DNA from 3 places in the Citrobacter sp. FDAARGOS_156 genome. Region 1 is predicted to be linked to each of the others. Evidence: predicted binding sites of a transcription regulator. Region 1 holds the regulator's gene; each other region holds the start of a gene.
The links. Region 1 encodes CRP, which controls carbon source genes, mostly activating them, when cyclic AMP is high. Its sites were predicted from a motif close to ATGTGANNNNNNTCACAT; they were not measured.

Region 1 (10,900 bases):
AAGGGATCAATCGCCGTTTCCAGTTCATGTCGGTATTCGCTTTCCGCCAGCAGCACGCCAGCGATAAACGTTCCCAGCGCCATCGACAGCCCCAGCGCATCCATAAATAAAGCAGAACCCAGCACCAACAGCAGCGTCGCAGCGGTGAACACTTCCCGCACGCCGGACCCCGCAATAAAGCGAAATACAGGACGCAGCAGATAGCGTCCGCCAATCAACATGCCAGCAAAAGCCAACACTTTCATGCCCACTTTGATCCAGTCAAAATGTTCATCGGCTGATCCTGCTAACAGCGGAACCAGCGCCAACGCCGGGATCACCGCCAGATCCTGGAACAACAGCACCGAAAAGCCCAGTTGTCCGGATTCGCTGCGGTTCATCCCTTTTTCCCGCATCAGCTGTAACGCCATTGCGGTCGATGACATCGCCAGACCAATGCCGCCAACCACTGCCGCCTGCCAGGAAAAGTCAGTGAGCATCAATAACCCTGCCAGGACAAGCGCGCTAAGTAACACCTGCGCGGCACCGACACCAAAAATTGAACGCCGCAATTGCCATAGTTTGGCCGGGTTAAGTTCCAGCCCGATGATGAACATCAGGAAGACCACGCCCAGCTCGGAGAAGTGCAGAATTTCATCCACATCGCTGATGAATCCAAGTCCCCATGGGCCAATAGCGATCCCCGCCAGCAAATAACCCAACACCGGTCCAATACCCAGCCGCGATGCCAACGGCACCGCAGCCACCGCCGCGAAAAGGAACAGCACTCCCGCAGTCAATAAATCAGAACCTTCCATCAGCGGCCTCCCACAGGGATCGGATTCGCCAGCCAGTCACCATACGCTTTCGCATGGCTGTCCAGCTCCTGCTTCGTTTGCCGTCTGGCCCAGTAAACGATGATGGGGCTCATCCAGTGCATCCGGCACATTCCTGCCGTCAGCTCGAAAGGGCGCAGCACATCACTCATCGGATAGCGGTTTAGCGCGTCATAGCGGTAGGCGCTTTCCGGTTCGCCGGTAGTGATCACACTCCGCCAGTACTTTCCCGCCAGTTGATTCCCTCCGGGGCCACTGGCAAACCCGCGGCTCAGTACGCGGTCAAGCCACTCCTTTAGCAGGGCCGGGCAGCTATAGGTATAGAGCGGATGTTGAAAAACAATCACATCATGCTCACGCAGCAGTTCCTGCTCGTGAGAAATATCGATAAAAAAATCGGGATAGTGCGCGTATAGGTCGTGCACGGTAACATTACTGAGCTGTATGGCCGGTTTAAGCAGAACCCGGTTCGCGACCGAGTCCTGAGATTCCGGATGGGCATACAGCAGCAACACTTTCGCTGGCTGGGACATCATCCCCCTCCCGGTTTTGTCTTTTGTCTATTTTCGGCGTTTTGGGCTACCATTGCGCCTCGGTGCGGCAAACGGCCCACACATTACATTATCATAATGATAAATTAACATAGTCTGAACATACGGCGCCTTATGATTGTTTTCTCATCGTTACAAATTCGTCGCGGCGTGCGCGTCTTGCTGGACAATGCCACGGCCACCATTAATCCCGGGCAGAAGGTTGGCCTGGTGGGTAAAAATGGCTGCGGTAAATCTACCCTGCTGGCATTGCTGAAAAATGAAATAAGCGCTGACGCCGGCGGATTTACGTTCCCGGGAAACTGGCAGCTCGCATGGGTGAATCAGGAAACGCCTGCGTTACCACAGCCTGCGCTGGAATACGTGATTGATGGCGACCGCGAATATCGCCAACTGGAAGCCCAGTTAAACGATGCCAACGAACGTAACGATGGGCACGCCATTGCCACCGTACACGGAAAGCTGGATGCCATTGACGCCTGGACCGTACGTTCACGCGCCGCCAGTCTGCTGCATGGCCTCGGTTTCTCTAACGAGCAGCTCGAGCGCCCGGTCAGCGACTTCTCCGGTGGCTGGCGTATGCGTCTCAACCTGGCACAGGCGCTGATTTGCCGTTCAGACCTGCTGCTGCTCGATGAACCGACCAACCACCTCGATCTCGACGCGGTGATCTGGCTGGAAAGATGGCTGAAAAGCTATCAGGGCACGCTGATTTTGATCTCCCACGACCGCGACTTCCTCGATCCGGTGGTGGATAAAATTATCCATATCGAACAACAAACCATGTTCGAGTACACCGGCAACTACAGCGCGTTTGAAATCCAGCGTGCGACCCGCCTCGCGCAGCAACAGGCCATGTACGAAAGCCAGCAGGAGCGTGTGGCGCATCTGCAAAGCTATATCGATCGTTTCCGTGCTAAAGCCACCAAAGCAAAGCAGGCGCAGAGCCGTATCAAAATGCTGGAGCGTATGGAGCTTATCGCTCCAGCCCATGTCGATAACCCGTTCCATTTCAGCTTCCGTGAACCTGAAAGCCTGCCTAATCCGCTGCTGAAAATGGAAAAAGTGAGTGCTGGCTACGGTGATCGCACAATCCTCGACTCTATCAAACTGAATCTGGTGCCGGGTTCTCGCATCGGCCTGTTAGGCCGCAACGGTGCGGGTAAATCAACGCTGATTAAGCTGCTGGCCGGCGAACTGGCCCCCATCAGCGGCGAGATTGGCCTGGCGAAAGGCATCAAGCTGGGCTACTTCGCTCAGCACCAGCTGGAGTTTTTACGCGCCGATGAATCGCCTATCCAGCACCTGGCGCGCATGGCGCCGCAGGAGCTTGAGCAGAAACTGCGAGACTACCTCGGCGGATTCGGCTTCCAGGGCGATAAAGTCAGCGAAGAAACCCGTCGCTTCTCCGGTGGCGAAAAAGCGCGTCTGGTGCTGGCGTTGATCGTCTGGCAGCGCCCGAACCTACTGCTGCTCGATGAACCGACCAACCACCTGGATTTAGATATGCGTCAGGCGCTGACCGAAGCGCTGATCGATTTTGAAGGCGCGCTGGTCGTGGTTTCGCACGACCGTCACCTGATTCGCTCCACCACCGACGACCTCTATCTGGTACACGACAAGAAAGTCGAGCCGTTTGACGGCGATCTGGAGGATTATCAGCAGTGGCTGAGCGATGTGCAAAAACAGGAAAGCCAGGGCGACGAACCGGCGAAAGAGAGCGTTAACAGCGCCCAGGCGCGTAAAGACCAGAAGCGTCGCGAAGCGGAACTGCGCACCCTGACGCAACCGCTGCGTAAAGAGATTACTCGTCTGGAAAAAGAGATGGAGAAACTGCACGCACAGCTGGCACAGGCGGAAGAGAAACTCGGCGACAGCGAACTGTACGACCAAAGCCGTAAAGCTGAGCTCACGGCATGTCTGCAACAACAGGCAAGCGCGAAGTCCGGGCTGGAAGAGTGTGAGATGGCCTGGCTGGACGCGCAGGAGCAGCTTGAGCAGATGCTGGCCGAGTAAGCACAAAATCACATATTGGCTAACCCGCACGCGCTGCGCACGGTATAGTTATTCTTTCCGATTATTAATTGCTCTGGTGTTATGGTTGAAATCACGTCCACAGAAATGACCCCACCTACCGACGATTCGCGAGAATTCCGCCCGATGCGCGGTATCAGTAACCGTCATTTACAGACGATGCTGCCGCGTTTAATTCGCCGCAAGGTGAAGTTCGATGCCCACTGGCAGCGTCTGGAATTGCCCGACGGTGATTTCGTCGATCTTGCGTGGAGTGAAGATCCGCAACAGGCGAAACACAAACCGCGCCTGGTGGTTTTTCACGGTCTGGAAGGTAGTCTGAACAGCCCCTACGCACATGGCCTGATTGAAGCAGCACAAAAGCGCGGCTGGCTGGGCGTGGTGATGCATTTTCGCGGCTGCAGCGGTGAACCCAATCGTCTGAACCGAATTTATCACTCCGGTGAAACAGAAGACGGCACCTGGTTTTTACACTGGCTGGAGCGTGAGTTCGGTCGTGTACCCACCGCTGCGGTTGGCTATTCGCTCGGTGGAAACATGCTGGCCTGCCTGCTGGCAAAAGAAGGGAACACGATCCCCATTGATGCCGCGGTTATCGTCTCCGCGCCTTTCGTGCTGGAAGCCTGTAGTTACCATATGGACAAAGGATTCTCCAAGGTCTATCAGCGCTACCTGCTTAACCTGTTGAAAGCCAATGCCTCGCGTAAGCTTGAGGCTTATCCTGGCTCGCTGCCGGTGAGTCTGGCCCAGTTGAAATCTCTGCGTCGCATTCGCGATTTTGACGATCTGATCACCGCCAAAATTCACGGTTTCGCCGATGCGATAGACTATTACCGTCAGTGTAGCGCCATGCCGCTGCTTAATCAGATAGCCAAACCCACGCTGATTATTCATGCCAAGGACGATCCGTTTATGGATAGTCATGTGATCCCTGAACCGGAAAATCTGCCCTCACAGGTGGAATATCAACTCACCGAACACGGCGGCCATGTCGGATTCATTGGCGGTACGATACGCCATCCGGAGATGTGGCTGGAATCCAGAATCCCGGACTGGCTGACAACGTATCTGGAGGCGTCATCATGATCATCCCCTGGCAAGACATCTCCCCGGACGCGCTGGACAATCTGATTGAAAGCTTTGTCTTGCGCGAAGGCACCGATTATGGTGAACATGAACGCTCGCTCGAACAAAAAGTCGCCGACGTCAAACGCCAACTACAATCAGGTGAGGCCATGCTGGTGTGGTCCGAACTGCATGAAACGGTCAACATTATGCCGAGGAAGCAGATTCACGAGTAACCCGTAGCCGCCGGCCGACTTTACTATAATTACAACCATTTCATGGAGTTGTTATGTCTGCCAAACATCCGGTGATTGCGGTAACAGGATCCAGCGGCGCGGGGACCACCACCACCAGCCTTGCGTTTCGTAAAATTTTCGCGCAGTTAAATCTGCGCGCCGCCGAGGTGGAAGGTGACAGTTTTCATCGCTATACCCGTCCGGAAATGGACATGGCGATTCGCAAAGCACGCGATGCCGGGCGGCATATCAGCTATTTCGGCCCCGAAGCTAACGACTTCGGTCTGCTGGAGCAAACCTTCATTGAATACGGCCAGACGGGCAAAGGTCAGTCGCGTAAATATCTGCACACCTACGATGAGGCCGTACCGTGGAATCAGGTTCCGGGGACATTTACGCCCTGGCAGCCGCTGCCTGAACCGACGGATGTCCTGTTCTATGAAGGACTGCACGGTGGCGTTGTCACCCCACAGCAAAACGTGGCCCGGCATGTCGATCTGCTGGTTGGCGTGGTGCCGATCGTAAACCTGGAGTGGATCCAGAAGCTGACCCGCGATACCAGCGAACGCGGGCATTCACGTGAAGCGGTAATGGACTCGGTGGTGCGCTCAATGGACGATTACATCAATTACATCACCCCACAGTTTTCCCGCACGCATATTAACTTCCAACGCGTACCGACCGTCGATACCTCTAATCCCTTTGCCGCCAGGAGCATTCCGTCACTGGATGAAAGCTTTGTCGTGATTCATTTTCGTAATCTGGAAGGCATCGATTATCCCTGGCTACTGGCCATGCTGCAGGGCTCATTCATTTCGCATATCAATACGTTGGTCGTGCCGGGCGGTAAGATGGGTCTGGCGATGGAATTGATTATGCTACCGCTGGTCCAGCGACTGATGGAAGGTAAAAAGATAGAGTGATATGTGGAAAGCGCCGGATGGCGCTTCGCTTATCCGGCCTACGACTCAACATCATCCTGTAGGCCGGATAAGGCAACGCCGCCATCCGGCATCAGCAATTACGCGGCAACGACTTCATAAGAATGGGTAATGTTCACCGCCTTTTCCAGCATCAGAGCTACGGAACAATACTTCTCCGCCGAGAGGTCAACTGCGCGAGACACAGACGCATCTTTCAGGTCGTTACCCGTTACAATGAAATGCAGGTTGATATGGGTGAACAGGCGCGGCGCTTCATCACGACGCTCGGAGGTCAGCTTCACTTCGCAGTTGGTCACATCCTGACGCCCCTTTTGCAGGATCGACACCACATCAATTGCGCTGCAACCGCCCGCAGCCATTAAGACCATTTCCATCGGGCTCGGCGCTTTATCACCAGAGTTACCGTCCATCAAAATTTGGTGGCCTGAGGCGGACTCACCGAGGAAGGTTAACCCCTCAACCCACTTTACACGCGCTTGCATATTTCGTAACTCCAATGTTTCAATTTTCCTGACAGATTACGCGTACATAACAATTCTCGCAATGGAAGGCGACCTGCGTCATGCTGAAGCGAGACACCAGGAGACACACGGCGAAAGCTATGCTAAAACAGTCAGGATGCTACAGTAATACATTGACGTACTGCATGTATGCAGAGGACATCACATTACAGGCCGTCGCACGTATTGACAGCCCCCTTCCCAGGTAGCGGGAAGCACATTTTTGCAAACCCAGAGACAGGTTGTTTTTTGGCTCTGGAGACAGCTTATAACAGAGGATAACCGCGCATGGTGCTTGGCAAACCGCAAACAGACCCGACTCTCGAATGGTTCTTGTCTCATTGCCATATTCATAAGTACCCATCGAAGAGCACGCTGATTCACCAGGGTGAAAAAGCGGAAACGTTGTATTACATCGTTAAAGGCTCAGTGGCAGTGCTGATCAAAGATGAAGAAGGGAAAGAAATGATCCTCTCTTATCTGAATCAGGGCGATTTTATTGGTGAATTAGGCCTCTTCGAAGAAGGCCAGGAACGTAGCGCCTGGGTACGTGCCAAAACCGCATGTGAAGTCGCTGAAATTTCCTACAAAAAATTTCGCCAATTAATCCAGGTCAACCCAGATATTCTGATGCGTCTGTCTTCTCAGATGGCTCGTCGTCTGCAGGTAACGTCTGAAAAAGTAGGCAACCTTGCCTTCCTCGACGTAACTGGTCGTATCGCCCAGACTCTGCTGAATCTGGCGAAACAGCCTGACGCAATGACTCACCCGGACGGCATGCAGATTAAAATTACCCGCCAGGAAATTGGCCAGATCGTTGGCTGTTCCCGTGAAACCGTTGGTCGTATCCTGAAAATGCTGGAAGATCAGAATCTGATCTCCGCGCATGGTAAGACCATCGTCGTCTACGGCACGCGTTAATCCCATCGACATGGCGTGTTACGTAGTAATGCGCCATTTTTGTTTGCTCCGATGTGGCGAAGACTGATTTATCACCCCGAGATCAACTACGCACTACGACAGACGCTGGTGCTATGTTTACCTGTGGCTGTCGGCCTTATCATTGGTCAGCTTCATCTGGGGCTCTTATTCTCCCTCGTCCCTGCCTGCTGCAATATTGCCGGTCTTGATACCCCGCATAAGCGCTTTTTCAAACGCTTAGTGATTGGCGCGTCTTTGTTTGCCGGATGCAGTCTGATCATGCAGTTACTGCTGGCAAAAGATATACCGCTGCCGCTGATCCTCACCGGCCTGACGCTGATTCTTGGTGTAACCGCAGAATTAGGCCCTCTGCATGCGCGACTACTACCTGCCTCGCTTATCGCGGCAATTTTCACGCTCAGCCTGGCCGGGAACATGCCCGTCTGGGAGCCGCTGCTAATCTACGCGCTGGGCACATTGTGGTACGGCCTGTTCAACTGGTTCTGGTTCTGGATGTGGCGCGAGCAGCCGCTGCGTGAATCGCTCAGTTTGTTGTACCGCGAATTAGCCGATTACTGTGAGGCCAAGTACAGCATGCTGACCCAGCATGCCGATCCCGAAAAAGCGCTTCCTCCCCTGCTGGTGCGCCAGCAAAAAGCGGTGGATTTAATTACCCAGTGCTATCAGCAAATGCATATGCTGTCGGCGCATCGCAACAACGATTATAAGCGCCTGCTACGTGCCTTTCAGGAGGCGCTCGATTTACAGGAACATATTTCCGTTAGCCTCCACCAGCCGGAAGAGGTGCAAAAGCTGGTCGAACGTAGCCACGCCGAACAAGTGATTCGCTGGAATGCGCGCACCGTCGCCGAACGCCTTCGCGTACTGGCCGATGATATTTTGTATCACCGTTTGCCGACGCGTTTTTCAATGGATAAACAAATTGGCACGCTGGAGAAAATCGCCAACCAACATCCGGACAATCCGGTGGGTCAATTTTGCTACTGGCACTTCAGCCGTATTGCCCGTGTGCTACGCACCCAGCGACCACTGTATGCCCGGGATTTAATGGCTGACAAGCAGCGTCGGCTGCCGCTGATCCCTGCCCTGAAAAGCTATCTGTCGTTGAAATCCCCGGCGCTGCGTAATGCCGGACGCATCAGCGTCATGTTGAGCATTGCCAGCCTGATGGGCAGCGCCTTACACCTGCCAAAACCCTACTGGATTTTGATGACAATCCTGTTCGTCACGCAAAATGGCTATGGGGCGACCCGGGTACGTATTTTACACCGTTCAGTAGGGACGCTAGTCGGCCTGGTGATCGCCGGCGTCACACTGCACTTTCATATTCAGGAAGGTTACACGCTGGCAGGCATGCTGCTGATAACCCTGGTGAGTTATCTGACCATCCGCAAAAACTACGGCTGGGCTACCGTCGGCTTTACGGTCACCGCGGTATATACCCTGCAACTGCTGACGCTGAACGGGGAACAGTTTATCGTGCCGCGGTTTATCGATACGGTCACTGGCTGCCTGATCGCCTTTGGCGGAATGCTCTGGCTGTGGCCGCAGTGGCAGAGCGGTTTGCTGCGTAAAAACGCCCACGATGCGTTAGAAGCCGATCAGGAGGCTATTCGCCTGATCCTGAGCAACGATCCCCAGGCCACACCGCTGGCGTATCAACGCATGCGGGTCAACCAGGCGCATAACACGCTGTTCAACTCACTTAACCAGGCGATGCAGGAGCCTAGGTTCAACTCGCACTATCTGGCGGACATGAAACTGTGGGTTACGCATAGCCAGTTCATCGTCGAACACATCAACGCAATGACTACGCTGGCAAGGGAACATACGATGCTGACGCCGGATTTGGCGCAGCGGTATCTGGAATCCTGCGAAATTGCGATCCAACGCTGCCAGCAGCGGCTGGAATATGACGGCCCCGGAAGCTCCGGCGATGTGAATATTCTCGAGGCGCCAGAGATGCTGTCCCATGGGCCTTTAAGCACCCTTGAGCAGCACCTACAGCGGATATTGGGGCATCTGAATACCATGCACACCATTTCGTCGGTAGCATGGCGTCAGCGACCGCACCATGGGATCTGGCTGAGCCGCCGACTGCGGGATATGAAGGGTTAAGAGAGTTGCCGGATGGCGGCGTAACGCCTTATCCGGCCTACGGGGTAAGGTGTGATTCGTAGGCCGGATCAGCGTAGCGCCATCCGGCAATCCATCAACCCACCACTTTCGCCACGGCCTGCGCGAAGCGCTGCATCCCTTCATCAATATCAGCCTGCTCCACCACCAGCGACGGTGCAAAACGCATCACGTCCGGCCCGGCATTCAGTACCATCACGCCTTCATTCGCCGCGGCGTACAAGAAATCACGCGCCCGGCCTTTAAACTGCGGCTTCAGTTCGGCGCCGATCAGCAGTCCCATACCGCGAATGTCGCTGAAAATGTCAAACTGCTGGTCAATTTTCTGCAAATGCTGAACAAACGCCTGGCGTTTGGCCTGAATACCTTCCAGCACTTCCGGCGTGTTGATGATATCAAACGCAGCTCCCGCAACCGCGCAGGCCAGCGGGTTACCGCCGTATGTGGAGCCGTGTGAACCCACGTGGAACGCGGAGGCAATCTCCTGGGTGGTCAGCACCGCGCTCACCGGGAAACCGCCGCCGAGCGCCTTGGCGCTGGTCAGGATATCCGGCGTCACGCCGTAGTGCATATAGGCAAACAGTGAGCCGGTACGCCCCATTCCGCTCTGTACTTCATCAAATACCAACAGTGCCTGGTGCTGATCACAAAGTTCACGCAAACCTTGCAGGAATGCCGGCGTTGCCGCAGTAACGCCACCCTCGCCCTGAATAGGTTCGATCACCACCGCACAGGTGTGATCGTCCATCACCGCTTTGACCGCATGCAGATCGTTAAACGGTACATGGATGATATCCGCCGGTTTGGGTCCAAAGCCGTCGGAGTATTTCGGCTGCCCGCCGACGGATACGGTAAACAGCGAACGACCGTGAAACGCGTTATGGAAGGCAATAATCTTGGTCTTGAACGGGCTATGGCGCACGCAGGCATAGTGGCGCGCCAGCTTAAAGGCGGTTTCGTTAGCTTCGGTACCGGAGTTCATGAACAGTACGCGTTCGGCGAAGGTTGCATCAATGATTTTACGGCCTAAGCGCAACGCCGGTTCGTTGGTAAAAACATTGCTGGTATGCCACAGGGTTTCGCCCTGAGTTTTTAACGCCTCAACCAGCGCCGGATGGCAATGCCCTAACGCGGTAACTGCAATACCACCCGCGAAATCAACGTACTCTTTACCCTGTTGATCCCATACTCGACTCCCTTTCCCTTTTACAGGGATAAACTCAGCCGGTGCATAAATCGGCAGAATCACTTCATCGAATGTCGCGCGTGTAATTGCAGTTTGTTCAGTTGCCATGTCATTACCACCCTGTTAAGCAGAAATGCTAGTGAAATTATAATCACAAAATATGAATAAAAAATCACTGAATAGCAACCACAAATCACTGGTTGAGGAAATTAGCCAGCAGCTGATGCCCCTGTTCGCTGAGAATACTCTCCGGGTGAAACTGCACCCCTTCCATATCCCACTCCCGGTGGCGAATACCCATGATCTCCTGCGTTTCACTCCAGGCGGTCACCTCAAAGCACTCAGGCAACGTCTCAGGTGCGACCACCAGAGAATGGTAGCGCGTTACCGTTAATGGATTGGCGAGCCCCTGAAAAACGCCCTGCCCGTTATGCGTAATCGGCGACGTTTTACCATGCATCACTTTCGCTGCCCGCACCACGGTCGCACCA
Region 2 (10,900 bases), 2.0 Mb from region 1:
GCGTACCGCGGATGACTTCGATAAACACCAGCGCTACGTGGTTGGCTATCCAACCGCCGAAAGTACGCGCAAAACCTGCTGCAAGCCCGATAATCAGACCGCCAGCCAGACCGAGGATTGAAATCCACAGGGTCATTTTGGCGCCTTCTATCAAAAGCGGGATGGCGGGCCAGATGGCACTCCAGTCAAACTGCATATGTCGTTCCTGTTACCGTGGTGAAAAGAGTCAATTGCCCGTTTTACCGGATGTACTTATCCGGCCTACAGGTCTCAAAAATGCTGGCGTAGACCCGGCAAGCATCACGCTACCGGGCCTGTGCTGTAGATTATTATTTAGGTTCAGTACCGAACCATTTTTTGTAGATTTCGTTGTAAGTACCGTTCTCTTTCAGCGTTTTCAGCGCGCCGTTCACTTTCTCACGCAGTTCATCGCTGCCTTTCGGGAAGGCGATACCGTACTGCTGGGCTTCCAGGGAATCACCTACAGCTTTGAACTGACCGTTGCCCGCAGTCTTGATGAAATACAGAATGTTTGGTGTATCGTGCAGTACGGCGTCTGCGCGGTTGGTACCCAGTTCCATATACGCGTTATCGATGTTCGGGAACTGACGCAGGTCTTTAGTTTTGATGTTAGCTTTCGCGTAATCAACGGAACCGGTGCCGCTCTTCACTGCGACAACTTTACCATCGAGATCTTTCACGCTTTTCACGTCGTTGTTATTCGCTTTCACCATCACTAACAGGCCGCTTTTGTAGTAGCCGTCAGAGAAGTCGATGGCTTTTTTACGCTCTTCGGTAATAGTGATACCTGCCAGCGCCAAATCGACGTTTTTGGTTTGCAGAGCCGGGATGATGCCGCTGAAATCCATTGGTTTCAGTTCATAATCCAGCTTTAGTTCTTTGGCGACGGCAGCCCACAGATCCACATCAAAACCAACGTATTTGTCACCCTGTTTGAATTCAAAGGGAACAAAGGCGGTGTCGGTTGCGACAACCAGTTTCTTATCTGCGGCATGGGAGGACACCGCAAAAGCCAGGGTAAGTGCAGCCAGTGAAACTTTTAATACAGACTTCATAGGATTTCCTTTTATATCCACGGGGCGATCCCCTGCGAGAACATATGGCTTAATGAAAGAATCGTGCCAATTTTGCAACTCATTGTTTTAACAAGAGGGCGTCTCATTTTGTTGCACAATAAGTAGGGCAAAGCGGGCTGTTTGCACCGTTTCAGGGCACTCATTTGGTGCATGACGGACGCGGTGCAAACGGTATGACTATTTAGCGTAAAAATTGTTGATAAAACAATCTTTCGTTAACGATTGTGTGAGGTGATTATTACAAATAATTTACTTTGGAGTGACGAATGATCAATGTTGTGCACCATAGAAGTGCAAAACCCCCGCAAATGCGAGGGTAATATAGGTATTTCTTATATGTCTGTTATTCGATGTTCGCTTCGATAAACCACAAGAATTTGTCGAGGTCACGGGAGGCCGCAGTGAAGATATCTGCTGTATCCTCATCTTTTGCTTCACTTATCGCTTTACGTACGCTGTTAGCAACCACGGCATAACGTTCGGCCAGCTCTTTTAAGTGGTCCTGTACGTTATGGATATCCAGCGGGTAGCTTTTCAGTGGCGTTTTGCTGTTAATAACCTGCGTTGTCCCCAGTGCCACACCGCCTAACTGTACGGCACGCTCAGCCATGGTATCGAGGTGATCGGTCAGTGCTGTCCGGAAACCATCCAGCATTTCATGTACGGCAATGAAGTTTGCGCCGCGCATATTCCAGTGTGCCTGTTTGGTGATCAATGACAGGTCAATGAATTGGATCACCTGCTGATTCAGCAGTTCAACGGTCGCTTTTTTATCGCTGTCGGTTACATCGTTACGGGTATAAAGGAGGGCTGATGCTTTTGTTTTTACCAGTTTTGCAGTACTCATAATCTCATATCCTCTTGATGTTTACGTCCCAAATCTTCAACGAGGATAAGTATAGCGCTAATTTCAGTTTTATTTTTCTGGTGTTGCCTATCACTTTAATAGCGAGGCGAATGAAAATATAAAATATCGATATAAATCAATTTAATAAGTTATTTTAGTACAGCGTATTGTTATTATTGTGTTAATGCTATGCCTCAGCATAAATAGCGTGCTTCAACGGGGAGGTAGAGGGCGATAATAATAGTGGGGATAGATAACAAGATATTCTGCATGATTATGCAAACCATGCAGAATATTGGCAGGTTAATTCACGTCAATTTGCTTAATTTGCGGGTCCTTACGGATGGTGAGCGTAGAGCCCATGGACGCAGCAATAATCGCTCCCAGAGCCAGCGTCTGGATAAACGTCAGCGTTTCCCCGAGGAAAATCATTCCAGACACTGCAGCCAGTGCAGGCTCCATGCTCATCAGTGTCCCAAAGGTACGTGTAGGCAGTCGCGTTAATGCGATCATTTCCAGCGAATAGGGGAGCGCAGTAGAGAGGACTGCTACCGCTAAGCCCAACGGGAGAATAGACCAGTGCCACAGCGCATCGCCTGCCTGAATGACGCCAATCGGCACGAAAACCAGCGCTGCGATTAATGAGCCAACTGCGACCGTTGCCGGGCCATGCTCTTCGCCTGCGCGTTGCCCGGTAAGAATATAGATAGCCCAACAGGCGCCAGCACCTAATGCCAGCGCGGCACCGGTTAAATCAACGTGAGAAACATCCTGACCTAACGGTAGCAGGAACCACAGTCCGAGCACGGCCAGCGCAACCCAGATAAAATCCACCGGGCGGCGGGAGGAAAACAACGCTACCGCGAGCGGCCCGGTAAATTCCAGCGCTACGGCAATACCCAGCGGTACAGTCTGAATTGACAGGTAAAAGAGATAGTTCATCCCACCCAGAGACAAACCATAAAACAGCAGGGGAAGACGTTGCTCTTTGGCAAAACGTAAACGCCAGGGTTTAAAGAATGCGATAAGGATGAGCGTTCCCAGTGCGAGGCGCAGGGCGGTAACGCCTGGCGCACCGACGAGAGGGAACAGCGATTTCGCCAGCGATGCGCCGCTTTGAATCGAGGACATAGCTATCAGCAAAACCAAAATAGGCAACCAGACTGGCGCTTTACGTGACGACCCCGGCATCCTTTCTCCTGTCAAATGATGGTTACACACCTTGCCCCGCGGGACGCCGCAGATTTGCTGCGATGCGCGTGAGTATGTGTATAGAAAAGTAAAACAGCGAGTGTAATGGAAATACGCTCGGCTGGTTGAGTATTCGTTGAAAAAAAAATTACTGAGATCCGTACAATGGCATGAAAACGATGGATTAATAATCTGCGCGATTAGGAATCATCTGGATGAATGTGTCGTGTTGTGCGCGCAATAATGGCATAAATCATTAGAAAAGTGATGTTAATTGAAAGAGATAGCGGGTTTATGAAACGTTCTGTTACATGAAAAGCTTCGTTAGACATCGCGAATCGCAAAGAGTTTCCCATCAGTTTTTGGTATATTTAAAACTTAAGATTTACTTGAAGCACATTTGAGGTGGTTATGAAAAAAATTGCATGTCTTTCAGCACTGGCCGCTGTTCTGGCTTTCTCCGCAGGTACCGCTGTAGCTGCTACTTCTACCGTTACTGGTGGTTACGCTCAGAGCGATGCTCAGGGCGCAGCGAACAAAATGAACGGTTTCAACCTGAAGTATCGTTACGAGCAGGACAACAGCCCGCTGGGCGTGATCGGTTCCTTCACTTACACTGAAAAAGATCGTACCGACTCGTTTGGCGATTACAACAAAACCCAATACTACGGCATCACTGCAGGTCCGGCTTACCGTCTGAATGACTGGGCAAGCGTCTACGGTGTTGTAGGTGTTGGCTACGGTAAATTCCAGGATGCAGCAACGCCTGCTGACAAACACGACACCAGCGACTACGGTTTCTCTTACGGTGCCGGTGTGCAGTTCAACCCGATCGAAAACGTTGCTCTGGACTTCTCTTACGAGCAGAGCCGTATTCGTAGCGTTGACGTAGGTACCTGGATCGCGGGTGTTGGTTACCGCTTCTAATCACTTCGGTGATATAAAAAATCCGCCTCCAGGGGCGGATTTTTTTTGCCTGCAATTATGAGCTGTTAACGAGATTTGGTCTCGAAGATATCAGTGCCCAAATGGTTGTAGTCCACCTTCTGCAATTTAAAGTTGGTGATATACACTGGCCCGGCTTTTTTCTCAGAGATAAAGCGGTAGCTGTTGATAATTTCCTTCGCGCTGATCCCCGTCCACTGTGAGAAAAAACTCAGGAAATCATTGGCGGATCGACGGGCCTTAATCACCCGATGCGCTTTATCATCGCTGGACAGTACCATAAAGGGCACCTGGAAGTTCTGTTGGAACTGGTCGTCATGCGCCAGGTACTGCACCTCTTTTCCGCGCTCTTTAAAGGCGAGGCCATGATCGGAGAAATAGACCATCGAGAAGCTACTGCCGCTGTTACGCAACTGCTCGTAAAGCTGGCGCAGTAGGTCATCCGTCTGCGTCATGGTGTACAGGTAACAGGAGGTCTCCTTGGACTGGACGAAAGTCTCATATTTTCCTTGTGTACGGTCGCAGGCCTGCGGGTGAGAACCCATTAAATGCAGCACAATCAGTTGCGGCTGGGTGCGTTCGGTGGCCAGCACCTGGGCGGTCATTTTCAACAGCGCTTCGTCACGGGTGTTTTTGTCCGCTTCGAAATCACCGTTTTTCAGGAACTGAACTTCATCTGCTCGCTTCGCAATGCTGGCGATTGCCGTATCGTATTCACCGATCTGCCCCTGATTGGAAAACCACCACGTCTGGAACCCAGCGCGGTTGGCCAGCGTGACAAAGTTATCCTGGAACTGAGGCTTATTATCGACGACCCGATTTAGCGTTAAGCCGAGCGATTTTTGCGTAGAACCACTGGCGGCAATGTAATCAGCAAAAATGTAGCCATTAACGGTGCTGGAAAACGGCGTGTTATCCCAGTGACCGCCAAACGCGCCTAACGCATCACGACGGGCGCTTTCACCGATCACCACAACATAGGTGTGATACTTCGGCTTCACGGCGGTGACTGTCCAGCTGTCTTTGACGCTCGACAGCTTCGCCATACGCTCTTGCTCATCAAGCACTTCGTTGTTATTGACGATAACGTCCTTGGCAAAGCGGAAAACCGGGTAACCGGTATCTTTTAACTTGAAAACGCCGCCCCATGCCAGGTTTTGTACCGGAGTAACAAAGAATGCAACGATGCTGAACAGCAAGCACAGGCTGTCGTACTTGTTCCAGCGACGTTTCTGCTCGTCTTTTTTACGCCGTACGGCGATAACGCCGAGCGCAAAAATAAACACGCCAACCAGGTAGTTGTACCAGGGGAAGATGGTCAGGATTTCGGTTGACTCTTCCATGTTGGTCGAGTGCAGCGCTAACAACGTATTAAAGTTTGGCGAGCCGTAAGCCTGGCCAAACGGAAAATACATTGCCGCAATCAACGAACAGACGCCAATCAGTGCTTTTTGCGCGCGCGGCGCAGTACGCCACAACAGCATCAATACACAGGTAAAGGCAACGCTATAAAGAAGGCTTAGTGGGTAGCCCAGCGCGAGGTTGATCAGCAAAGACTGTAAAAAGTAAAAGCCAGTCCACGGACTAATCGCCCGGCTGCGAGCAATGATTGAATCTTTGAGGGTTAAATTCATATGCCACTGTTACAAAAACGCCATGTGCTACCCCTGGCGCAAAGGGTCATGCCTGCCTGAGAGAGCGAGAAGAGGGAATGGGTCCGCATCCGCGAGCCGCAATATATGCAGGGCTGCGAAAAGATAGAGTGTGTGCAAGAGAAGGTCAACTACTACAAAGAAATTGTTTTGAGAGGGCAACTGCAAAACAGACAAAAAGAAGGGTTATTCGGACGAAACCTATCACCGTAATCAGGTTACGGCAAAGAAATGAAGCGGCGTACCGCGACGCCGCATTATTTTGCTGAGGATTTATCCTGCTCTGGTTTGCCGTTAATCATGTCACACAGCATAGAGATCAGCATCAACCGTACTTTAAAGGGAGAGTGGCTAAACACGCGTATACACCTCTTAAATTCATTCATATAAACCTCCTGACTTCACGATCCCATCAGTCCTTGAGGGATGTCTTTATTATATACAGATATAGCACAGGCTATATTATATAGCTATTGCTAAAACGTTAATTTTTTGTGCCCACGCAACTCTGGTTTACAATGAGCGTTCTCTAATCAGATGCCGTTAACGCGTCACAGTAACGAGGAAGCAGAATGAGTCGTCGCGCAGGTATGCCAACAACAAAAAAAGTGACGCAATTGGTGAATGTCGAAGAACACGTTGAAGGATTTCGTCAGGTCCGGGAGGCGCATCGCCGTGAGCTGATTGATGACTACGTAGAGCTGATTTCCGATCTCATTATCGAGGTGGGTGAAGCACGCCAGGTAGATATGGCCGCGCGGCTTGGGGTTTCCCAGCCGACGGTTGCCAAAATGCTTAAACGCCTTGCCTCCGTTGGGTTGATTGAAATGATCCCCTGGCGGGGCGTGTTTTTAACCGCAGAAGGTGAGCGATTAGCTCAGGAGAGTCGGGAGCGTCATCAGATTGTGGAGAATTTCCTGTTGATGTTAGGTATCAGCCCGGAAATTGCCCGTCGCGATGCGGAAGGAATGGAGCATCACGTCAGTAAGGAAACACTGGAGGCTTTTAGCCGGTTTACGCAACAGCAAGGAACAGACTCTGAATGAGTTTCCCTTTGCTACGCGCCTTACAGCGCGATCGCTTTTTCCAACTGTTAATCATTGTTGGGGTTGCACTGAGCCTTTTCACGCCATTTGCGCCCCGGCTGTGGCCGGGGGCTATTGACTGGCACACGATTATTACGCTTAGCGGCCTGATGTTACTGACCAAAGGCGTGGAGCTCAGCGGCTATTTTGATGTGTTAGGGCGCAAGATGACTCGCCGCTTCAACACAGAACGCCAGTTGGCGATATTTATGGTGCTGGCGGCGGCGCTGCTGTCGACGTTTCTGACCAATGATGTGGCGCTGTTTATTGTTGTTCCGCTGACGATCACCCTGAAAAAATTGTGCGCTATTCCGGTGAATCGCCTGATTATCTTTGAAGCGCTGGCGGTTAACGCCGGATCGTTGCTCACGCCAATAGGTAACCCGCAAAACATTCTGATGTGGGGGCGGTCTGGCTTGTCATTTGCCGCATTTACCTGGCAAATGGCGCCGCTTGCGGGGGCCATGATGCTGACGCTGGTGGTGCTGTGCTGGTTCAGTTTCCCGAATAAAGCATTGCATTATCACACCGGTACGTCCGCACCTGACTGGCAACCGCGTCTGGTGTGGAGCTGTCTGGCGTTGTATATCATCTTCCTGGCGGCACTGGAGTTAAAACAAGAGCTGTGGGGCCTGGCGATCGTCGCCGCGGGGTTCATGGTGCTGGCTCGCCGTGTGATCCTCAGCGTTGACTGGACGTTGCTGTTAGTGTTTATGGCGATGTTTATTGATGTGCATTTGCTGACGCAGTTGCCGGTGTTACACGGAATAACCAGTCAGATTGGCACGCTTTCAGCACCGGGGCTGTGGTTGACGGCAATCGGCTTGTCGCAGTTTATCAGTAACGTTCCCAGCACGATTTTGTTGCTCAACTATGTTCCGCCGACGCTATTGTTGGCCTGGGCAGTTAATATCGGAGGGTTTGGCCTGTTGCCGGGGTCGCTGGCGAATCTGATTGCTTTACGCATGGCAAATGACCGACGCATCTGGTGGCGTTTTCATCTGTATTCGGTGCCGATGCTGATATGGGCGGCGCTGGTGGGATATGGCTTGCTGTTGATGATGTAATTGATGTGGTGTGCCGGATGGCGGCTGGCGCCTAATCCGGCCTACAGTGCTGGTAGGCCCGATAAGCGTAGCGCCATCGGGCATGTATAGCCGATTAGTTCAGACGAACCGGCATACCAGAACGGTTCTGTACCGCCTGCTCAACGACGGCCTGATCGACGTCAGACTGACCGGTGATGCTGGTAATGCTCTTATTCAGCGTAATTGGTACGATTTCCCCGCCTTCAAACTGTGCTTCAGTCGTAGACAGCGGGTTATGTACCTCGATGTAACGGCTGCCGTCTGGTTCGGTAGTGGCTTTTACCGGCTCATCGATAAACTGGACGCGAGTACCGACCGGCACATTTTCAAACAGGAACTTGATGTCATCGTTACGCAGACGCACGCAGCCGTGGCTGACGCGTAAGCCGACGCCGAAGTTAGCATTGGTGCCGTGGATGGCGTACAGGCGACCGATATACAGCGCGTACAGACCCATCGGGTTATCCGGACCTGCCGGAACAACTGCTGGCAGCGGTTCGCCCGCAGCGCGGTATTCCGCATGCATTTTCGCGGTTGGCGTCCAGGTTGGACCCGCTTTCTTACGTTCAACTTTGGTGGTCCAGTTGATAGGGGTGTCTTTACCTAACTGGCCGATACCGATAGGCAGAACGATGACGGTGTTAGTACCTTTCGGGTAGTAGTACAGACGCATTTCGGCGCTGTTAATCACAATACCTTCATGCACGGTATCCGGCAGGATCAACTGCTGAGGAATGTTCAGCACTGTGCCGCCTTTCGGCAGGAAGGTATCCACGCCCGGGTTAGCTTCCAGCATGTTAGACAGACCCATCTGATACTCCGCCGCAAAATATTCCAGCGGTTGGGTGTTGCCTTCAGGAATCGTGATGACCTGGTTCTGGCCAATCAAACGGCTGCCATCGGTAGGCAGCGGGTACGTGACGGCAGAAGCGGTGTTACAAAAACCAACTATTGCGAGTGCCGCCGCGAAAAGCGTTGTTAATTTCATATTCATGTTCATGTATGCGAGATTCAGTGCCAGGCAGGCTAGTGGGTTGAGATTTATGTAGTGTTGGGCAGGCATTATATGTGCATTCTGAGCAACAAGGAATTCGGATGTGTACTAAATCACATTTTTTTCCTTTTGCTTTCACTTTATCTGTGCTGCATGAACGGCGCGATCTTATTGCAGAGTTATGGCATAATAAGCGGTTTGTCACATATTTCTTTCTCTTTCAGGATACGCCAGTGTTAGTTTCCAGCAACGTCACTATGCAGTTCGGCAGTAAGCCGCTGTTTGAAAATATTTCCGTCAAATTTGGCGGCGGCAATCGTTACGGCCTGATTGGCGCGAACGGTAGCGGTAAATCCACCTTTATGAAAATTCTCGGCGGCGACCTCGAACCGACGCTGGGCAACGTTTCCCTCGATCCGAATGAGCGCATCGGTAAGCTGCGTCAGGATCAATTCGCCTTTGAAGAGTTCACTGTTCTCGACACAGTAATTATGGGGCACGCTGAACTGTGGGAAGTGAAGCAGGAGCGCGACCGTATCTACGCTCTGGCCGAGATGAGCGAAGAAGACGGCTATAAAGTGGCTGACCTTGAAGTTCAGTACGGCGAAATGGACGGCTACTCTGCGGAAGCGCGTGCGGGTGAACTGCTGCTGGGCGTCGGTATTCCGGTAGAGCAGCATTACGGCCCGATGAGCGAAGTCGCGCCCGGCTGGAAACTGCGTGTGCTTCTGGCACAGGCGCTGTTCTCTAACCCGGACATTCTGCTGCTCGACGAACCAACCAACAACCTGGATATCGACACCATCCGCTGGCTGGAGCAGACGCTGAACGAGCGTGACAGCACCATGATCATCATTTCGCACGATCGTCACTTCCTGAACATGGTCTGCACGCACATGGCGGATCTGGACTACGGCGAACTGCGTGTTTATCCGGGTAACTACGACGAATACATGACGGCGGCAACCCAGGCGCGTGAACGTCTGCTGGCCGATAACGCCAAGAAGAAAGCACAGATTGCCGATCTGCAATCCTTCGTCAGCCGCTTTAGCGCCAACGCATCTAAATCTCGTCAGGCGACCTCTCGTGCGCGCCAGATTGATAAGATCAAGCTCGATGAAGTGAAAGCCTCCAGCCGTCAGAACCCGTTCATCCGTTTCGAGCAGGATAAGAAACTGTTCCGTAACGCGCTGGAAGTGGAAGCGCTGGCGAAAGGTTTTGATGAAGGCCCGCTGTTTAAAAACTTCAACCTGCTGCTGGAAGTGGGGGAGAAGGTTGCCATCATTGGTGCCAACGGCGTGGGTAAATCCACCATGCTGAAAACGTTGGTTGGCGATTTGCAGCCGGACAACGGTACCGTTAAGTGGTCTGAAAACGCCCAGGTTGGTTACTACGCGCAGGATCACGAATACGAGTTTGAAAACGATCTGACCGTTTTCGAATGGATGAGCCAGTGGAAACAAGAAGGCGATGATGAGCAGGTTGTGCGCAGCTTCCTCGGTCGTCTGCTGTTCAGCCAGGACGATATCAAGAAGCCTGCAAAAGTGCTCTCCGGTGGTGAAAAAGGACGCATGCTGTTCGGTAAGCTGATGATGCAGAAACCGAATATTCTGGTGATGGATGAACCAACCAACCACCTGGATATGGAATCTATCGAGTCGCTGAACATGGCGCTGGAAATGTACCAGGGCACGCTGATCTTTGTTTCTCACGACCGTGAGTTCGTCAGTTCCCTGGCAACCCGCGTGATTGAAATTACGCCGGAACGCGTGATCGACTTCACCGGCAACTACGAAGATTACCTGCGGAGTAAAGGCGTCGAATAAGTCTCTCTCCCCGCACTTTTCTGAAAAAAAGTTCTACTGATTAATCTTAGCCACAATTGTGGCTAAGATACTTTCCATAACGACCTACGCAAGGAAAGAAAATGAGTCAGATGGAACCACTCTCTTTAGCCAATCTTAAATTAAACTTACTAAATTTAAACAACAGCAACGAGCA
Region 3 (10,900 bases), 1.3 Mb from region 1:
TATGTACGGTTTTCGCGTCATTGGCCCGTTGCTGATTGGGGCCAGCCACCTGCCACCGAAGATTTTCATCCCACTGAATATCCTGGGGGCGTTTGTCTGGGCATTGCTGTTTACCACGCTCGGCTATGTGGGCGGTGAAGTGATTGCCCCATGGTTGCATAGCCTCGACCAGCATATTAAACATGGGGTGTGGTTGGTTCTGGTTATCGGCGTTGTAGTGGCTGCCCGCTGGTGGATGAAACGGCGAAGTAAACGCAAAGAACACGCAAATTGACCCGACAGAGGCTTCTGCCGGGTCAGACTATCAGGAGGCGCGGTAACCGCCGCCCAGTGCGCTGGTCAGCTGTATAGAAGCATCCAGCCACTGTCCCTGCAGAACCAGACCATTAAGCTGTTCGCGTAATGCCGGAATTTTGGCCTCGCTAACCCGGGAACCTGCAATGATACCGGCGCTATATCGTGCCTGCGCAAGCCCCACGACGCGCTGTGCGTCATGTTCAATTTGCTGCTGATGCTGGTTCTTCTGCGCCAGCGTTTCTACCTGTGATGCCGCACGCGCCACGTCATTCACCGCATCGACCACTGCCTTGTTGTAATTTGCCACCGTCAGGTTACTCTGCGCTTTCGTGATATCGAGATTCGCATTCAGTCTGCCGCTATCAAAAATAGGCAGCGTCAGTCCAGCCGTCACGCCCATCTGCTGTGCGGAATGGCGGAATAAATCGCTCAGATGCAGCGCATCCTGCTGTAAAAACGCCATCAGGTTAACGTCCGGATAGAATGCCGCTTTTGCCGCATCAATGCTGCTCAGCGATGACTCGATGTACCAATGCGCGGCCTGTAAATCAGGGCGGCGGGCCAGCAGCGAATAACCAAGCTGTGACGGTAGCTGGCTTTCTACCGCCGGCAGCGTCGTTGCTTTAAGCTTCATGACGGAAGATTGCGAGTTGGTCAGTGCGCTCAGCCGCGCCTCTATCACCTTCATTTTGCCGCTGACATCGTTCAGCTGCTGCTCCGTTTTACTGGAATCGATATCCGTTTCAACACCTTCGACAGAAGAGGTAATCCCGTTTTGATACAGTTGACGATCGACGGTGATGACGTTCTGTTGCTCGGTTTTAATCTGCGTCAGCACGGTTTTAAGCGCCGCCTGTGTCTGCCACTCCCAGTACAAACGCGATACGCCGCTCGCCAGTAGCTGGCGAGTTTGCTCACGTTCAGCCTCACGCGCTTTCACCTCGCCAATACGCGCCGCCACTTCAGCCCGGTTTTTACCCCACAGATCCAGGTTCCAGCCTGCGGTTAAGCCAAAGGTTCCATTGGTGTACCACGGCCCGGTCGTGCCTGCAGCAGGATCGGTAATGGCAAACGGTCCCATTAAACCTTCTGCCGACATTCTTTGACGTTCAACGTCTGCGGAAAAATCAACTTCTGGACCATCCTGCGCCTTAACCGCTTTAGCCTGCGCTTCTGCCAGTTGAATGCGCTGTTCTGCTACCTGCATGTCTGGAGAATTCTTCAGGGTGCTGTCAATCAACGCATTCAGCTGTGGATCGTGATACGCCTTCCACCATTGGCTGTCCGGCCAACCATTTTTTAATGCCGCGGGCAACGCGGAGTCAACGTTCACAGCGGGCGTCTGCTGTGACAGCGATTGACGATTGTCATGCATAGGCGCACAACCGACCATCAAAATAAGCAGCGGCAAACATGCCGTTGCAACAAGAACAGAGTTACGATTCATGGGAATATACAGGTAAGAAAAGATGCACAGAGAGTACGACTTACCGCATTCTCTTTTTTAGTTACGCGTGGCAATACATCTTTTGAAATAAAATCACATAATAAAGAAACATATACATGGCAAATGGTTCTGTCAAAATAATTCCAATAAATTATAAATGGAGGCGTAATGTCACAAAATATCTATGATGACCCGACATTCTTTGCCGGATATGCCACGCTGGTTCGTTCAGTAAAGGGACTCGACGGCGCACCAGAGTGGCCAACAATACAAGCCATATTCCCTCCCCTACAGGGAAAAAATATTCTTGATTTAGCTCACTGGCACTGCATTATTTGCACGATATAGAACGATTATTGCAAACCATTTACCAATCATTAATACCGTGCGGAATGCTGGTTTTTTCCGCTGAACATCCTATTTATACCGCGCCGCTCAGCCAGGGGGGGATTAAAGATAAAACCAGGTTTGGATGAATGGGGTCCATCGGTTGAACAAATTGCCGCCATCCGGCAATAAATCAGGCAACACTTGTGATGGCCTGAATCGCGCGTGCAATATCCGGTGAATTATTCAAAGCCCGAATTTCCTGAAACAGTTCTGTCGCTTCAACATATTCTTTACGAAGATAGCCCAGCCACTGTTTGATACGCGCCACATGATACAGCCCGGTATCACCTTGTTTTTCCAGTCGGGTATATTTTTGCAGTAACGTCACGACTTCAGGCCATGGCATACGCGGTTCATTATATTTCACCACGCGACTCAAATTCGGGATATTAAGCGCACCGCGCCCGATCATGACGGCATCGCATCCGCTGATGGCCATACAGTCCTGTGCGCTTTGCCAGTCCCAGATCTCACCATTCGCGATAACCGGGATATTGAGACGCTGGCGAATCTCGCCAATGGCCTGCCAGTTAATGTACTCGGCCTTATAGCCCTGTTCTTTGGTTCGACCGTGTACCACCAACTCGCTGGCACCGGCCTGCTGGACGGCATCAGCAATTTCGAATTGCCTGTCACTGCTGTCCCAGCCCAGACGCACTTTTACCGTCACCGGTAAATGGGCCGGAACCGCATCACGCATGGCCTTAGCGCCACGGTAAATCAGCTCAGGGTCCTTCAGTAACGTTGCGCCGCCGCCGCTGCCATTCACCAGTTTCGACGGGCATCCACAATTTAGATCGACGCCATACGAACCCAGCTCAACCGCGCGGGCTGCATTTTCTGCCAGCCACTGCGGATACTGCCCCAGCAGTTGTATACGCACCGGCGTACCGGATGTCGTGCGGCTGGCGTTAAGAAGTTCAGGGCAAATGCGGTGAAAGACTTTTACCGGCAGTAGTTGATCTACCACGCGAACAAATTCGGTGATACAGAGATCATAATCATTTACTTCAGTCAGCAGCTCGCGCACCAGTGAGTCGAGCACGCCTTCCATCGGCGCCAGTAAAACACGCATATTGTTACCCGCAAAAAAGAGAGGCGCTATGGTAACGTCTCTATGCAGGAGATTAAAGCGTCTCAGCGCCGGGCACAGATTTGGTTATGCTGATTGGGGGTATTGCCTGATGTTCCTGATATCTATTTCCACTATGCTTAGAATTCATGATGTGATCGGTAGCACGTTTTAAAGTTTAATTGTATGATGAATCAGTCTCGTCAAGGGTTTCAATTATGAGCAAGTCACTGAACATTATCTGGCAATATTTACGCGCATTCGTCCTCATTTATGCCTGCCTCTACGCAGGTATTTTTCTTGCATCACTGCTGCCTATAACGATTCCAGGCAGCATTATCGGCATGCTGATTCTGTTTGTATTACTGGCATTACAGATCTTACCAGCAAAATGGGTAAACCCAGGGTGCTACGTACTGATTCGTTACATGGCCCTGCTGTTTGTCCCGATTGGCGTGGGGATCATGCAGTACTTTGACTTGCTACGCGCACAATTTGGTCCGGTCGTGGTGTCCTGCACCATCAGTACACTGGTCGTATTCCTGGTAGTGAGCTGGAGCTCGCACATTGTTCACGGCGAACGCAAAATCGTTGGCCAAAAAGGGTCTAAACAATGATGTCGTATATCTGGTGGTCGTTACCCCTCACCCTGGCGGTATTTTTTGCTGCACGTAAGCTGGCAGCGCGATTTAAAATGCCGCTATTGAACCCGTTGCTGGTCGCCATGGTGGTGATTATTCCCTTTCTGATGCTGACCGGTATCCCCTACGATCACTACTTCAAAGGCAGCGAGGTGCTGAACGATTTACTGCAACCTGCTGTCGTCGCGCTAGCCTATCCGTTATATGAGCAGCTGCACCAAATCCGTGCCCGCTGGAAATCCATTATCGCAATCTGTTTTGCCGGGAGCGTTGTGGCGATGGTAACAGGTACAACAATCGCTTTGTTGATGGGCGCATCACCGCAAATTGCCGCGTCTATTATGCCTAAATCGGTAACCACGCCTATCGCTATGGCTGTGGGTGGCAGTATTGGCGGCATTCCAGCTATCAGCGCCGTATGCGTTATTTTTGTCGGTATCCTCGGCGCCGTATTTGGCCATACCCTGCTTAATGCGATGCGTATTCGCACCAAGGCCGCTCGTGGGCTGGCCATGGGCACCGCTTCGCACGCCCTGGGCACAGCTCGTTGTGCGGAACTGGACTACCAGGAAGGCGCGTTTAGCTCACTGGCGCTGGTGATTTGCGGGATTATTACCTCATTGGTTGCCCCATTCCTGTTCCCGGTTATCCTGGCAGTGGTTGGCTAATCTGCATTTTTAAGCTGTTTATTTGCGATGCGTTGCACATTTTTCATTTAAGTTTCATTAGTTGCATAAACAATGAGATTTGGATCACATATAAAGCCCTATCAGGCCCGTAAACTACGGTTCCATTACATTGTTATGAGGCAACGCCATGCATCCACGTTTTCAAACTGCTTTTGCCCAACTCGCGGATAACTTGCAATCAGTCCTGGCCCCTATTCTGGCGGATGTACATTTCCCCGCCATGCTGACGGCTGAGCAGGTTTCATTGCTGAAACGCGAATCGGGACTGGACGAAGACGCGCTGGCATTCGCTCTGCTGCCTTTAGCTGCGGCCTGCGCGCGTACTCCGCTGTCCAACTTCAACGTTGGCGCAATCTCACGAGGTATCAGCGGAACCTGGTATTTCGGTGGGAATATGGAGTTTCTTGGTGCCACAATGCAGCAAACCGTTCACGCCGAGCAGAGCGCCATCAGCCATGCCTGGTTACGTGGTGAAAAAGGACTCGCTGCGATTACCGTCAACTACACCCCTTGCGGGCACTGCCGTCAGTTTATGAATGAGCTGAACAGCGGACTGGATTTACGTATTCACCTGCCTGGGCGTGAACCACACGCACTACGCGACTATCTGCCGGACGCTTTTGGCCCAAAAGATCTCGACATCAAAACGCTGTTGATGGATGACCAAGATCACGGCTTCGCGCTGCAAGGCGATGCGCTGACCCAGGCGGCGATTGCCGCCGCCAACAGATGCCACATGCCGTACAGCAAATCCCCGAGCGGCGTGGCGCTGGAGTGTAAGGATGGTCAAATTTTCAGCGGCAGTTATGCTGAAAACGCCGCCTTCAACCCAACGCTGCCACCGTTGCAGGGTGCATTAAACCTGCTGAGTCTGAACGGTTACGACTATCCGGACATTCAACGTGCGGTGCTGGCAGAAAAAGCGGATGCGGCGCTTATCCAGTGGGACGCGACATCTGCCACGCTGAATGCGCTGGGCTGCGACAATATCGAGCGCGTACTACTCGGTTAATGGTTTCAATAACGCCAGTTCGTAGGCTGGATAAGGTGTTTACACCGCCATCCGGCAATACGCAGAATGCCTAAAATCCCCTCAATCAGACTGCTGTTTCTTGCGCTCCGCCGTTGGGTACAGTAGCCTGATTGAAATTCCATCCAAATAACGAGTTTTCTGCATGTTAAAGCGCGTGTTTTACAGCCTGTTAGTCCTGGTAGGCTTGCTGCTGTTGACTGTGCTTGGACTCGACAGATGGATGAGCTGGAAGACGGCCCCCTACATCTATGACGAATTACAGGATCTCCCCTACCGTCAGGTTGGCGTTGTCCTCGGCACGGCAAAATACTACCGTACCGGCGTCATCAATCAGTATTATCGCTACCGAATTCAGGGCGCATTAAATGCGTATAACAGCGGCAAAGTAAACTATCTGCTACTTAGCGGCGACAACGCGCAGCAAAGCTATAACGAACCGATGACGATGCGTAAAGACTTGATTGCCGCGGGCGTCGATCCCGCTGACATCGTGCTTGATTACGCAGGCTTCCGTACGCTTGATTCGATTGTACGCACCCGCAAAGTATTCGATACCAACGATTTCATCATCATTACCCAGCGATTCCACTGTGAGCGAGCGTTGTTTATTGCGCTACATATGGGGATTCAGGCCCAGTGTTATGCGGTACCTTCGCCAAAAGATATGCTTACCGTGCGGGTGCGCGAATTCGGTGCTCGCTTTGGTGCGCTGGCCGATCTCTACCTTTTTAAACGCGAGCCACGTTTTTTAGGTCCGCTGGTGCCCATCCCGACCATGCATCAGGTACCTGACGATGCTCAGGGATATCCGGCAGTCACTGCAGAACAATTACTCGAATTACAAAAGAAACAAGGAAAATAAGCATGGATGTACAAACTCTCTTCGTCGTATTGGCCTTTCTGCTCATTCCCCTCTTTTGTTTCCGTGAAGCCTGGAAAGGCTGGCGTACTGGCGCGGTAGATAAAATTAAGAAGAATGCGCGTGAGCCGGTTTATGCCTACCGGAATGAAGCCCCATTACAGTTCTGGTCTTATGTATTAGTTTATGCCGGATGCGGATGTTTATCTTTCGGTATGGTTATTTATTTAGTCTTTTATCGCTAAAGAGATTACCGTTATATTAGCACTTGAGAATAGCTAATATTATGATAATGGTTACCATTTCAATATAAGGGATTAATGCTGCCCGCCAGCATTTCCCTCAAACTATCTTCTATTTGTGAATCCTTTCACAGAATACTCTTCCTGCAGTGCTTAGCCTTAAGAATAGCCTTTCACTTTTTATATTTTGTTATTAACGGTTTGCCTTAATTTACTCAAGCATTAAGGAAGAAAATATGCCACAACAAAATTATCTGGATGAGCTCACGCCTGCTTTTACCCCTTTATTAGCCATAAAAGAGGCTTCCCGCTGTTTATTATGTCACGATGCCCCTTGTAGCCAGGATTGCCCGGCGCAAACCGACCCGGGGAAATTTATTCGCTCCATTTATTTCCGTAATTTTAAAGGCGCAGCCGAAACTATCCGCGAAAATAATGCGCTCGGTGCGGTGTGCGCCCGCGTATGCCCAACCGAAAAATTATGCCAGCGCGGATGTACGCGTTCAGGAATTGATAAACCTATTGATATCGCGCGTCTGCAGCGCTTTATAACCGATTTTGAACAGCAGACCGCGATGAAAATATATCAGCCGGCAACAAAAACGCTGGGCAAGGTCGCCGTCATCGGTGCGGGCCCGGCAGGATTACAGGCCAGCGTAACGCTGAGCAATCTTGGTTATGACGTCACCCTCTTCGAAAAACAGGCTCAGCCAGGTGGCTGGTTGCGCTATGGCATCCCTGAGTTTCGTTTGCCGCAATCGGTTTTGGATCTTGAAATTGCCCGAATCATTGAAATGGGCGTGACCATCACGTGCAATTGTGAAGTTGGCCATGCCCTTTCCATTGAGCAACTCAAAGCTGAATATCGCGCTGTACTGGTTACCGTAGGGATGTCTTATGGTTCAACGTTACCTCTGTTTGAGAGAGCGAATCACGTTGAAATTGCCGTCGATTTCCTGCAGCGCGCCCGACAAGCCAGCGGCGATATTACCGTCGCAAAAAGTGCATTGATCATCGGCGGCGGCGATGTGGCGATGGATGTCGCCAGTACACTGAAACTGCTGGGCTGCCCGTCCGTCACCTGTGTCGCGCGTGAAGAACTAGCCGAATTCCCTGCCAGCGACAAAGAGTTCAACAGCACCCAGGCATTAGGGGTATCAATTATTGACGGTTTCACGCCTGTGGCGGTTAGTGGAAATCGCGTAACCTTTAAGCACGTACGCCTGCCAGGAGAACTCTCGCTTGAAGCCGAACATATTATTCTTGCCGTCGGTCAACATGCGCAGCTTGATGATTTTGCCGCGTTAAAGCCACAGCGCAATCTTATCGATACGCACAATTACCAAACCGCCGATCCGGTTATGTTTGCCGCGGGCGATATTGTTAAAGGCGATAAAACCGTTGTATACGCCGTGAAAACCGGAAAAGAAGCCGCTCAGGCCATTCATCACTATTTAGAGGGAGCTTGCTCATGTTAACGAAAGATCTTTCTATTACCTTTTGCGGCGTCAAATTTCCCAACCCGTTCTGCCTCTCTTCTTCTCCGGTAGGCAACTGCTATGAGATGTGCGCCAAAGCCTATGATAGCGGCTGGGGCGGCATTGTTTTTAAAACGATCGGGTTCTTTATTGCCAATGAAGTCTCCCCGCGCTTTGACCATCTGACCAAAGAAGATACCGGCTTTATTGGCTTCAAAAACATGGAGCAAATTGCCGAGCATCCGCTGGAGGAGAATCTGGCTGCTATTCGGCGACTGAAACAAGACTACCCGGATAAGGTCCTGATTGCGTCGATCATGGGTGAAAACGAAGAACAGTGGCAGGAACTGGCCCGCCTGGTTGAAGAGGCAGGTGCCGACATGATCGAGTGTAACTTCTCGTGCCCGCAAATGACCTCGCATGCTATGGGCAGCGATGTAGGACAAAGCCCTGAGCTGGTTGAAAAATATTGTCGGGCAGTGAAACGCGGCTCGTCTCTGCCAATGCTGGCTAAAATGACGCCGAATATTGGTGATATGTGTGAAGTGGCGCTGGCGGCAAAACGCGGAGGTGCGGACGGTATCGCGACCATCAATACGGTTAAATCCATCACTAATATCGACCTGAACAGGAAAATCGGGATGCCGGTCGTCAACGGTAAATCCAGTATTTCCGGCTACTCCGGCAAGGCCGTCAAGCCTATCGCCCTGCGATTTATCCAACAGTTGCGCACGCATCCCGAACTGCGCGATTTCCCGATTAGCGGCATCGGGGGAATTGAGACCTGGGAAGATGCCGCCGAGTTTTTACTGTTAGGCGCGGCCACGCTGCAGGTGACCACCGGGATCATGCAGTATGGCTATCGGATTGTGGAGGACATGATCAGCGGGCTGTCACATTACCTCGCCGATCAAGGGTTTGATTCACTGGAGGAGATGGTGGGGCTTGCTAATAGTAATATCATCCCCGCCGAGGAGCTTGACCGTAGCTACATCGTTTATCCGAACATCCATCTGGATAAATGCGTTGGCTGTGGGCGCTGCTACATCTCCTGTTACGACGGTGGGCATCAGGCGATGGAATGGAATGAGGAAACCCGTACACCACACTGCAATACGGAAAAATGTGTGGGATGCTTATTGTGCGGTCACGTTTGCCCGGTAGCCTGTATTGATCTGGGCGAGGTGAAATTTAAACCCGGAGAGAAAGAACATGCGTTAACGTTGTAACGCAGATAAAAAAGCCCGGTGCAGATTGCGCTGCACCGGGCTTTTTACATTGTACGATTACTTCTTACGCGCGTATTTCAGTGAATCCAGCGCGACCGCGAAGATGATGATGCCGCCCTTGATAATATACTGCCAGTAAGGGTTTACGCCGATGTAGGTCAGACCGTAGTTGATGACGGTGAAGATAATCACACCGGTCACCACACCAAACACGGTTCCTACCCCGCCGCTAAACGACACGCCGCCAACCACGCACGCGGCAATCGCATCCAGCTCATACATAAAGCCGAGGTTGTTGGTCGCCGAGCCAATACGCCCAGCTTCGAGCAAACCACCAAAAGCATAGAACACGCCAGACAACGCATAGATGATCAGCAGGTTCAGCGCGACGTTTACCCCGGACACTTTCGCCGCTTCAGGGTTACCGCCGATGGCGAAAATGTTTTTACCGAAGCGGGTCTTGTTCCACAGCACCCACACAAAGGCCACGGCAATCAGCGCGTAGAAGGTGATGTAGGAGAGTCGGAAACTGCCCAGCGCAATAAAGCCCTGCGCAAAGGTTGAGAACCCGCTGTCAAAGCCAGAAATTGGCGATGCGCCGACGAAATCGTAGTACAGGGAGTTGATCCCGTAAACGATAATCATCGTACCGAGGGTGGTAATAAATGGCGTCACGTTCAGGTAAGCAATGATAATACCGTTCACCAGACCGATAATGGCACCAATCACGCAGACAATCAGCACCACCACGATGATTGGCATCGTCGCCATTTCCGGGAACACCTTGTTGGCGTTCTCCATCGACTGCAGCAGGGTTGCCGCCACAACCGCCGCCAGCCCGACCTGACGCCCTGCAGACAGGTCGGTCCCCTGGGTAACAATCAGCCCGGCTACGCCCAATGCGATAATAATACGCACCGAGGATTGCGTCAGAATATTACTCAGGTTCAGTAAACTTAAGAAAGTGGGATCCTGGAAAATAATAATCGCCAGCAAAACCAAAAGAACAACGTAAATTCCGCCTTCTTTCAGATAAGTAAGAAAACTTTTCTTATTTAACGCACTCATGAGGAGCCCCTAATCTTAAAGGTGCAAAGACGCAAGACGGAGGATTTCGTTTTGCGTTGTTGTTTTAGTGTCAACAATTCCGGCAACGAGGCCATTGCTCATCACCAGAATACGATCGGTAATACCTAACAACTCCGGCATTTCAGAGGAAATAATAATAATCCCCTTTCCTTTTTTCGCCAGTTCAGCAATCAACTGATAAATCTCAAATTTCGCGCCGACATCGATACCGCGTGTAGGTTCATCCAGCATCAGGATTTCAGGCTGCGTTAACAACCAACGGCCAATGACCACCTTTTGCTGATTACCACCAGAAAGCGAACCTATTTGCGTACGATGCCCTGGCGTTTTTACCCTCATCGAGTCAATTACCCACTGGGTATCGCTCTTCATGCGGGAATTATCCAGCAGGCCGACTTTATTTTTATAGTTCTGGATATTGGAGATTAACGAGT

Region 2: the regulator CRP is predicted to act here: its motif matches at 9,001-9,018, upstream of ldtB (L,D-transpeptidase).
Region 3: the regulator CRP is predicted to act here: its motif matches at 4,588-4,605, upstream of cdd (cytidine deaminase).

What each region holds. Positions count from the first base shown of each region.
Region 1 covers NZ_CP014030.2:4,568,138-4,579,037, forward strand. The annotation lists gene kefB (glutathione-regulated potassium-efflux system protein KefB) at 1-797, opposite strand, end outside; gene kefG (glutathione-regulated potassium-efflux system ancillary protein KefG) at 797-1,348, opposite strand; gene AL515_RS22670 (ABC transporter ATP-binding protein) at 1,481-3,382, shown strand; gene AL515_RS22675 (hydrolase) at 3,464-4,486, shown strand; gene AL515_RS22680 (YheU family protein) at 4,483-4,701, shown strand; gene AL515_RS22685 (phosphoribulokinase) at 4,755-5,624, shown strand; gene AL515_RS22690 (OsmC family protein) at 5,723-6,127, opposite strand; gene crp (cAMP-activated global transcriptional regulator CRP) at 6,434-7,066, shown strand; gene AL515_RS22700 (YccS/YhfK family putative transporter) at 7,118-9,205, shown strand; gene argD (bifunctional acetylornithine/succinyldiaminopimelate transaminase) at 9,300-10,517, opposite strand; gene pabA (aminodeoxychorismate synthase component 2) at 10,603-10,900, opposite strand, start outside.
Region 2 covers NZ_CP014030.2:1,868,137-1,879,036, forward strand. The annotation lists gene glnP (glutamine ABC transporter permease GlnP) at 1-196, opposite strand, end outside; gene glnH (glutamine ABC transporter substrate-binding protein GlnH) at 330-1,076, opposite strand; gene dps (DNA starvation/stationary phase protection protein Dps) at 1,441-1,944, opposite strand; gene rhtA (threonine/homoserine exporter RhtA) at 2,248-3,135, opposite strand; gene ompX (outer membrane protein OmpX) at 3,547-4,062, shown strand; gene AL515_RS09095 (phosphoethanolamine transferase) at 4,128-5,714, opposite strand; gene mntS (manganase accumulation protein MntS) at 5,990-6,118, opposite strand; gene mntR (manganese-binding transcriptional regulator MntR) at 6,305-6,778, shown strand; gene AL515_RS09110 (anion transporter) at 6,775-7,884, shown strand; gene ldtB (L,D-transpeptidase) at 7,979-8,899, opposite strand; gene AL515_RS09120 (ABC-F family ATPase) at 9,133-10,725, shown strand; gene AL515_RS09125 (hypothetical protein) at 10,827-10,900, shown strand, end outside.
Region 3 covers NZ_CP014030.2:3,229,122-3,240,021, forward strand. The annotation lists gene AL515_RS15920 (DedA family protein) at 1-274, shown strand, start outside; gene mdtQ (multidrug resistance outer membrane protein MdtQ) at 305-1,744, opposite strand; partial or broken gene AL515_RS15930 (SAM-dependent methyltransferase) at 1,913-2,190, shown strand; gene dusC (tRNA dihydrouridine(16) synthase DusC) at 2,265-3,209, opposite strand; gene AL515_RS15940 (CidA/LrgA family protein) at 3,425-3,823, shown strand; gene AL515_RS15945 (CidB/LrgB family autolysis modulator) at 3,820-4,515, shown strand; gene cdd (cytidine deaminase) at 4,664-5,548, shown strand; gene sanA (outer membrane permeability protein SanA) at 5,712-6,431, shown strand; gene AL515_RS15960 (DUF2542 family protein) at 6,434-6,673, shown strand; gene AL515_RS15965 (NAD(P)-dependent oxidoreductase) at 6,907-8,148, shown strand; gene preA (NAD-dependent dihydropyrimidine dehydrogenase subunit PreA) at 8,142-9,377, shown strand; gene mglC (galactose/methyl galactoside ABC transporter permease MglC) at 9,435-10,445, opposite strand; gene mglA (galactose/methyl galactoside ABC transporter ATP-binding protein MglA) at 10,461-10,900, opposite strand, start outside.